One region of the Streptomyces sp. NPDC050423 genome, then DNA from elsewhere that is predicted to be linked to it. Evidence: riboswitches for the same ligand, from Rfam matches in the RefSeq annotation. Region 1 holds a riboswitch; the other holds the start of a gene.
The links. A riboswitch is a leader RNA that binds a small molecule or an ion and turns the genes downstream of it on or off. The one in region 1 is predicted to bind S-adenosylmethionine.

Region 2: linked by a shared signal. The riboswitch ahead of AB0I52_RS17895 (aminotransferase class V-fold PLP-dependent enzyme) and the one ahead of AB0I52_RS26160 (hypothetical protein) in region 1 are both predicted to bind S-adenosylmethionine.

Annotation. Positions count from the first base shown of each region.
Region 1 is NZ_JBFAJY010000040.1:45,544-50,124, forward strand. It holds gene AB0I52_RS26155 (phosphocholine-specific phospholipase C) at 1-1,099, shown strand, start outside; SAM riboswitch class IV at 1,242-1,351, shown strand; gene AB0I52_RS26160 (hypothetical protein) at 1,401-1,793, shown strand; gene AB0I52_RS26165 (cytochrome P450) at 2,055-3,350, shown strand; gene AB0I52_RS26170 (cytochrome P450) at 3,413-4,581, shown strand, end outside.
Region 2 is NZ_JBFAJY010000022.1:12,746-17,326, forward strand. It holds gene AB0I52_RS17885 (ubiquinol-cytochrome c reductase cytochrome b subunit) at 1-1,286, shown strand, start outside; gene trpD (anthranilate phosphoribosyltransferase) at 1,413-2,477, shown strand; SAM riboswitch class IV at 2,561-2,678, shown strand; gene AB0I52_RS17895 (aminotransferase class V-fold PLP-dependent enzyme) at 2,851-4,227, shown strand; gene AB0I52_RS17900 (Lrp/AsnC ligand binding domain-containing protein) at 4,290-4,571, opposite strand; gene AB0I52_RS17905 (rhomboid family intramembrane serine protease) at 4,568-4,581, opposite strand, start outside.

The DNA.
Region 1 (4,581 bases):
GCAGGTGCTGGACGCGCTGACCTCCGATCCGGAGGTGTGGGGCCGGACCGCCCTCTTCGTCACCTACGACGAGAACGACGGATTCTTCGACCACGTCGTGCCGCCGTTCGTACCGTCCGGGGCCGCGCAGGGGCTCTCCACCGTGGACACCTCCGCCGACCACTTCCCCGGCGACATCCGTTACGCGGCAGGGCCCTACGGCCTCGGTCAGCGCGTGCCCATGACGGTCGTGTCCCCGTGGAGCACCGGCGGGTTCTCCTGCTCGGAGGTCTTCGACCACACCTCCGTCATCCGGTTCATGGAGGAGCGGTTCGGTGTGCACGAGCCCAACATCTCCCCCTGGCGGCGCACGGTCTGCGGTGATCTCACCTCGGCCTTCGACTTCAGCCGTACCGACACCGCACCCGTCTCGCTGCCCTCCACGGACGGATACGCGCCGCCGGACGGCGACCGGCACCCCGACTACGTACCGGTGCCGCCGGTCTCCGGCAGTGTGCCGAATCAGGAGCCCGGCTCGCGGCCCACCCGGCCACTGCGGTACGCGCCCCTCGTGGACGGGGCGGCCGACCCGGCCTCCGGGAAGTACCAACTGACCTTCAGCGGCGGCGACGCGGCCGGGGCGCAGTTCCTGGTGACGTCGGCGAACCGCACCGACGGGCCCTGGACCTACACCACCGAGGCGGGCAAGGCGCTCTCCGACAGTTGGAACACGGCCTACTCCAATGACGTGACCGACCTCACCGTGCACGGTCCGAACGGGTTCCTGCGCGCCTTCCGGGGGCCCGGAAAGGCGGCGGGACCGGAGGTGACCACACGTCATGACCCGTCGAGCGGTGGGCTCGACCTCACTCTCACCCATACCGGAACGGGTACCGTCCAGCTGACCGTGCGCATCGCGGACACCTATGGGGGCGGGGTGCAGACCTTCGCGGTGCGTCCGGGGGCGACCGTGAAGCACACCGTTGACCTGCGGGGAAGCAAGCGCTGGTACGACATCACGGTGGTCTCGGACGCGGACGCCACGTTCCTTCGGCGGTTCGCCGGACACATCGAGACGGGCGAGGCCGGGACGAGCGACCCAGGCTTCGCCACGGGCTGATCGAGCTGCCGGCAGGGGTGGCGGGGGAGGGCCGGGAGATCGGGTCGGGGTCGGCCCGTTCCGGTGCCGCTCCTGACCACCCGTCGGCTGGGCGGCGCCGCCCGTCGGGGTCCGCCCCACGGGTGCGTTAGGGTTTTCGTCGGGTCATGAGTTCCAGCGCGCAGCCCCGGCTGGCTGGACGGCACCCCGCTCCGCTGCGGGTGCTCCGGGTGACGACCTGCCCCGTGCGCGAGGTACGGGGAACAGCGGACCGCGGTGCAGAGCGCTCGGGGTCCATCATCCCCGGAAGGCGGGACTCACCGTGCTGCGTCATCTCACCGAGAACGGCTCCGTGCGGAGCGACGGCTGCGACCGGTACGCCGCAGGCCATCAGGTGCACTGGATCCATGCCAAGAAGTGCCGGCAGGAGCCCGGTCAGGCCGTCGAGATACTGCTGAGCGCCGGTGACGTCCGGGACGACGGATGGGTCGGACTGCGTGCCGCGTTCGACTACGCGGACGGCCTTCCAGCGGTCTGGACACACTCTCCCGATGCGCTGCGGGAGACACTCGCCGGTCATCGTGGACGCGTCTACTGGCTGTCCCGGTGGCACGCGCTGAAGCTGGTGGACGGCGAGAGCCCGGTCGCCGCGATCGTCAACGTCGCCTTCGAGGGCGGGAAGTTGTGCGGCGTCCAGGGTTCCGGGCAGTCGTAGTCCGGGTTGGGCCGGGGGTGCTCAAGCCCTGTCTGTTCTGTCTGTTCTCCCGGGCGCGCTCGGCCGCCCTCCGGCTCCGGGTGGCCGGGGCGGTACCTGAAGATGTTGGTCAATTGTGTTGAGATGTCAGCCGGTTGCTTCGCTCCGGCTGCACATTTGATCGCCATTGACCGCCGTGGCGTCACATAAAATCCTTATAGTGGGCGTGCGTTGATCGCATGATCGTGACGCGTGAAGCTTCCGCCCACAGGAGTCAGAACGATGACGCGCCCATCCTCCGCACGGCCCGAGCCCGCCTCGCCCCCTCCTGCGTGCCCCGCACACGCGAGGCCGGGGGCCGTGCCGCTCAGCGGGCCCTCGTTCCAGACCGAGCCGCGGGCCGTCTACCGCGTCATGCGCCGTGATCACGGGTCGGTCGTCCCCGTGGAACTGCCGGGCGGGTTCCCCGCATGGCTGGTCATCGGATACCGCGAGCTTCATCAAGTAACCAGCGACGGCGAGCTGTTCCCGCGCGATGTCGGCCTGTGGAACCAGTGGGAGCACATCCCCGACGACTGGCCGCTGCTGCCCATGGTCGGGCGGCCGCTGCCGTCCATCTACTTCAGCGCGGGGGACGAGCACCGAAGGCACGCCCGGATGGTCGGACCCGCCCTCGAAGGAACCGACCCGTTCGAGATCCGCAGCCACTGCGAGGAGTTGGCCGACCGGCTGATCGACGCCGTGTGCAGCCGGGGCACCGCCGACCTCGTCGCCGACTTCTGCGAGCCCTTACCCGTGCTCGTCCTCGCGCGGCTGGTCGGGTTCCCCGATGACGAAGGCGCCGATATCGCCCAGGTGTTGAAGGACCTGGCCGACGGCGGTCCGGGGGCGCAGGAGGCCCATCTGCGCTTCGGGGAGCACATGCGGCGGCTGGTCGCCGCCAAGCGTGCCGAGCCCGGGGACGACGTCACCTCCCGGATGCTCGCCTTCCCCGAGGCCTTCACCGACGAGGAGTACATGCTCGACCTGATGGCCATCACGGCCGCCGGGCACCTCACCACCGCCGACTGGATCAGCAACTCGCTGCGGCTGATGCTCACCGAGGAGGAGTTCGCCGAATCGATGGCGGGCGGGCGGCGCAGCGTGGCCGAGGCCATGAACGAGGTGCTCTGGGAGGACGCGCCGACGCAGATCCTCGCCGGACGCTGGGCCGCCCGGGACACCCAGCTCGGCGGGCAGCGGATCAGGGCGGGGGACATGCTGCTGCTCGGGCTCGGCGCCGCCAACACCGATCCGCTGATCCGGCAGAGCCTGTCCGGCACCGGTGGCTCCGCCCAAGGGGGCAACGGCGCGCATCTCGCCTTCAGCCACGGCGAGTACCGGTGCCCCTTCCCCGCTCAGGAGATCGCCGAGACCATCGCGCGCACCGGTATCGAGGTGCTGCTCGACCGGCTGCCCGACCTTGATCTCAGTGTCGCCGTCGCGGACCTCGTACGGCGGCCTTCCGCGTTTCTGCGCGGGACGACCTCGCTCCCCGTCCGGTTCACCCCCGTTCGTACGACAGGAGACCTCTCGTGACCTGCCCTCACGCCGCCGCGCACACAGCTGACCCGGACCGCGGGACCGTCGTCATCGACCCCATGGTCCAGGACCTGGACGGTGAGACGGCGAGGCTGCGCGACGCCGGCCGGCTCGCCCGGATCGAGCTGCTCGGCGTACCCGCCTGGACCATCACCCGGTATGCCGACGCACGTGAACTCCTCGTCGACCCGCGGCTGGTGAAGGATCTCGACGCCTGGGGGCTGTGGCAGAGCGGCGAGGTGACGCACGCGTGGCCGCTCATCGGGATGGTTGACGCCGGGCGGTCCATGTTCACCGTGGACGGCGCCGAGCACCGGCGGCTGCGGACCAAGACCTCCCAGGCGCTCACGCCCCGCCGGCTGGAGGCCATCAGGCCCGACATCGAGAAGTTCACCGAGGAGCTGTTGGACGCGCTCGCCGACGGTGGCAGGGACGGGGCCGTCGTCGACCTCAAGTCGGTGTTCGCGCAGCCGCTGCCGATGCGGGTCGTCGGCATGCTGATGGGCGTGGACCCCGCCGAGAACGCCATGCTGACCAGGCAGTACAAGGCCTTCTTCTCGATGCTCACCCCGCAGGACGAACGGCTGTCCCTGCTGGCCGAGTTGGACGTCTTCTACACCGGGCTCGTGCGCGACAAGGCGGCAAGCCCCACCGATGACCTGACCTCCGCGCTGATCCTCGCGGAGGAGGGCGGCGAGCCCCTCACCGAGGAAGAGGTGGTCGGCAACCTCAAGGCGATGGTCGCGGCCGGCCACGAGACCACCATCGGGCTCATCCTCAACGCCGTACGAGCCCTCCTGGCGCACCCGGAACAGTTGCGGATGGTCCTCGACGGGGAGGTCTCCTGGGAGACCGTGATCGAGGAGACGCTGCGGTGGGACACCCCGACCACCCATCTGCTGATGCGGTTCGCCACCGAGGACATCCAGGTGGGTGACGACGTCATCGCCAAGGGCGAGGGCGTGGTCATCTCCTACCGGGTGATCGGCCGGGACTTCGAGCAGCACGGCGCCGACGCGGACGCCTTCGACATCACCCGCCCCACCCCCATCCGGCACATGACCTTCGGCCACGGCCCGCACATCTGTCCCGGGGCGGCGCTCTCCCGGGTCGAGGCGGGGATAGCCCTGCCGGCGCTCTTCACCCGCTTCCCCGCACTGCGGCTCGCGGTGCCGGACGCGGATATCCGCAAGCTTCCGGTGATGACGCAGAACGACATGGAGGCCTT
Region 2 (4,581 bases), on a different contig from region 1:
ACCACTGGGCCGCGCTGATCTTCCTGGCCGGCATGTTCGTGCACATGATGCGCGTCTTCTTCACGGGCGCGTTCCGCAAGCCGCGTGAGATCAACTGGCTGTTCGGCTTCCTGCTGTTCGTGCTCGGTATGTTCACCGGCTTCACCGGCTACTCGCTCCCGGACGACCTGCTCTCGGGTACGGGTGTCCGGTTCATGCAGGGCGCGGTCCTGTCCATGCCGATCGTCGGCACGTACCTGTCGATGTTCATGTTCGGCGGGGAGTTCCCGGGCGGCGACATCATCGCCCGGTTCTACTCGGTCCACATCCTGCTGCTGCCCGGCATCATGATGGGGCTGCTGGTGGCGCACCTGATCCTGGTCTTCTACCACAAGCACACGCAGTTCGCGGGCCCCGGCCGGACGAACAAGAACGTCGTGGGCATGCCGCTGCTGCCGGTGTACATGGCGAAGGCCGGAGGGTTCTTCTTCCTGGTCTTCGGCGTCATCGCCGCCATCTCGGGCATCGCCTCGATCAACCCGATCTGGGCCATCGGGCCCTACCGCCCGGACCAGGTGTCCACCGGCGCGCAGCCCGACTGGTACATGGGGTTCTCCGAGGGTCTGATCCGTGTGATGCCGGGCTGGGAGATCAACCTCTGGGGCCACACACTGGTCCTGGGTGTGCTCGTACCGCTCATGGTGTTCCCGCTGGTGCTGGTCGCGATCGCCGTGTACCCGTTCGTCGAGTCCTGGGTCACCGGGGACAAGCGCGAGCACCACATCCTGGACCGCCCGCGCAACGCGCCGACCCGCACCGCCTTCGGCGTGGCGTGGATCACGTGGTACTTCGTGCTGCTCGTGGGTGGTGGCAACGACCTCTGGGCCACGCACTTCCATCTGTCGATCAACTCGATCACCTGGTTCGTGCGGATCGCCTTCTTCGTCGCTCCGGTCCTCGCGTTCATCGCCACCAAGCGGATGTGCCTCGGCCTTCAGCGCCGGGACAGGGAGAAGGTGCTGCACGGGCGAGAGTCCGGGCTCATCAAGCGCCTGCCGCACGGTGAGTTCGTCGAGGTCCACGAGCCGCTGTCGCAGGGTCAGCTGCACACCCTCACCGCGCACGAGCAGTACGCGCCGGTCGAACTCGGCCCGCTGGTCGACGAGAACGGCGTCAAGCGCAAGGTCTCGCCGGTGGAGAAGGTGCGGGCCAAGCTCAGCAAGGGCTACTACGGCGAGAACAACCAGATCGCCAAGCCGTCCGCCGAGGAGTACAAGGAGATCACCGAGGGCCACGGCCACCACTGATCACCTGAACTGATCGCCACAGCAGGAGCCCCGCCCATCCATACGATGGACGGGGCTCTTCGCTGTCCCCGGCGCTCGATAGGGTGGTCACATCCCTTTATCGGCTGTGGACCCCAGGAGCGGACCATGAACGTTGTGACCCCGGTCGGCGGCGACAGCGTGGCGGCTCGTTCCTGGCCCGGCGTGCTGACCCCGCTGCTGCGCGGCGAGGACCTGAGCGCCGACGACACCGCGTGGGCGATGGACCGCATCATGAGCGGTGAGGCGACCGACGTGCAGATCGCCGGCTTCGCGGTGGCCCTGCGCGCCAAGGGCGAGACGGTCACGGAGGTCACCGGTCTGGTCCGTGCCATGTACGAGCACGCCACCACCATCCACGTGCCCGGCCGTACGGTCGACATCGTCGGCACCGGCGGAGACATGGCCAAGACGGTCAACATCTCCACCATGTCCGCCATCGTCGTGGCGGGGGCCGGGGCCAAGGTCGTCAAGCACGGCAACCGCGCCTCCTCCTCGGCCAGCGGATCCTCCGACGTCCTGGGCAAGCTCGGCGTCAACCTGGATCTGCCGCCGCAGCGCGTGGTGGAGGTGGCCGAGGAGGCGGGCATCACCTTCTGCTTCGCGGTGAAGTTCCACCCCGCCCTGCGCTACGCGGCGAAGGCACGGTCGGAGCTGGGCGCCCCGACCACCTTCAACATCCTCGGTCCGCTCACCAATCCGGCCCAGGTCCGCTCCCAGGCCATCGGCGTCGCCGACCTGCGGATGGCGCCCATCGTCGCGGGCGTGCTCGCCGAACGCGGCAACTCCGCGCTGGTCTTCCGCGGCGACGACGGCCTGGACGAGCTGACCACCACCGCGACCTCCCGGGTCTGGGTGGCCCGGGACGGCGTCGTGCGCGAGCAGGCCTTCGACCCGCGCGACGTCGGCCTGGACCTGGTGCCGGTGGAAGCGCTGCGCGGCGCCGACGCCTCGTACAACGCCGATGTGGCCCGCCGGCTGCTGGCCGGCGAGACCGGCCCCGTCCGGGACGCCGTCCTGCTCAACGCGGCGGCGGCCCTGGTGGCGCTGGACCAGGGGGAAGGCACGCTCACCGAACAGCTCGCCGCCGGTATCGCGAAGGCCGCCGAGTCCATCGACTCCGGGTCCGCCGGGCGCGTGCTGGAGAGATGGGTCAGGGCCAGCAACGCCTGAGCGTACGGAAGGTGAAGCGGGGCGCAGTCCAGATCATGGACTGCGCCTTGCGCGTTCCGGTACGTATGGCAGGATGCTGGGCAGGTCATGAGTGACAGCGACTACGGCCCCGGCCCGCTGTCCGGCAACCCTCCGTCCGTGGCGGGGTGCCCCGGGTGAAGACCAGGCCGCAGGCAGCGAGGTCTGCGGCAAGCGCGGACCCCTCGACGTCGTGAGATGTCCACCCGTGGGGTCCTGGTCCTCAGGGAGCCTCTGTGAGCAAGCGAATGCGATAGGGCTTTTCGGCCCTCCTCCGCACATCCTCTTCCTTCCTTCCGTGCTGCCGCGTGTCCGCGGGCACGCGGAATTCGCCTGCCTGTTACGGGAGTCCGTCATGTCTGTCTTCACCGCTGCCGCCGACCAGTCCATTTGTACCCCTCTGCCGGTTCTGGGCAAGGATGTGACGGTCCCGCTGGTGACCGGTGGTGAGGTCAGCTACGCCGCGCTGGACTACGCCGCCAGTGCCCCGGCCCTGCAGCGGGTGTGGGACGACATCGCCGCGTACGCGCCGTACTACGGCAGCGTCCACCGCGGCGCCGGCTACCTCTCGCAGCTCTCCACGGACCTCTTCGAGTCCAGCCGCGTCACCGTCGCGGAGTTCCTCGGCTGCCGCGCCGACGACCAGGTGATCTTCACCCGCTCGACCACCGACTCCCTCAACCTGCTGGCCGCCGCGGTCCCCGCCGACTGCCAGGTCTTCGTCTTCGAGACCGAGCACCACGCGTCGCTGCTGCCCTGGCGCGACACCCGGGTGACCTACCTGAACGCCCCGCGCACCCCCGCCCAGGCCGTCGCCACGCTGGAGCGGGCACTCGCGGACCGCTGCCCCTACGGCCCCGCGCTGGTCTGCGTCACCGGCGCCTCCAACGTCACCGGTGAGCTGTGGCCGGTCAAGGAGCTCGCCGCCGCCGCGCACGCCCACGGCGCGCGGATCGTGCTGGACGCCGCGCAGCTGGCCCCGCACCACCCCGTCGACATCACCGAGCTGGACGTGGACTGGGTCGCCTTCTCCGGCCACAAGCTGTACGCGCCGTTCGGCTCGGGCGTCCTGGCCGGCCGCTCCGACTGGCTGCGCGACGCCGAGCCCTACCTGGCCGGCGGCGGCGCCTCCCGCAAGGTCGCCCGGCGCGCCGGCGGCGGGGTGGACGTCGAGTGGCACACCACCGCCGCCCGCCACGAGGCCGGTTCCCCCAACGTCATCGGCGTCTACTCCATCGCCTCCGCCTGCAAGGCGCTCACCGAGGCCGGATTCGAGGGCCTGGTCGCCCGGGAGCAGCAGCTCGTCGCCGCGGTCCGCGCCGGCCTCGCCGAGGTCCCCGAGGTCAAGGTGCTCTCGCTGTTCGGTGACGACGCCCCGCGGGTCGGCGTCATCTCCTTCGTCGTGGAGGGCTGGAACAGCTCGCACTTCGCCGCGGCGCTCTCCGCCGAGTACGGCATCGGGGTGCGCGACGGACTCTTCTGCGCCCACCCGCTCGTGCGCACCCTGCTCGGCAGCGACCCGCAGGACATCGGTGAGTGCGGTGCGCCGGAGGCCGGGCCGGGCGAGAGGTCGCTCAACGCGATCCGGGTCAGCTTCGGTGCCGGTACGCCGGACGAGCACATCGAGCGCTTCGTGCGGGCGGTCAAGGAGCTGGTGAGCGAGGGCGCCCAGTGGAAGTACCGCACCGAGGACGGCCGTTGCGTCCCGGACCGGGGTGCCGCCCAGGTCTGAGGGGCGTGAAACACGTTCGGCCGGGTACGGACAGCCGTCCGTACCCGGCCGAACGCATGTACCTACGCGTCCAGACCGATGGCGAAGGCCGCCTCCAGGTCGTGCTGCGAGTACGTACGGAACGCCACGTGGGTGTCGGTCCCCTCGACGCCGGGGATCTTGCTGATCCGGCCGGGGATGACGTCGGCCAGATCGTCGTGCTTGGCCACCCGGACCATGGCGATCAGGTCGTACGTACCGGTGACCGAGAAGACCTCGCTGACGCTGTCCAGCGCCGCGACGGCCTCGGCGATCTCGGGGATCCGGTCCACGCTGGTTTTGATGAGCACGATCGCGGTGATCACGGCTGGCTTT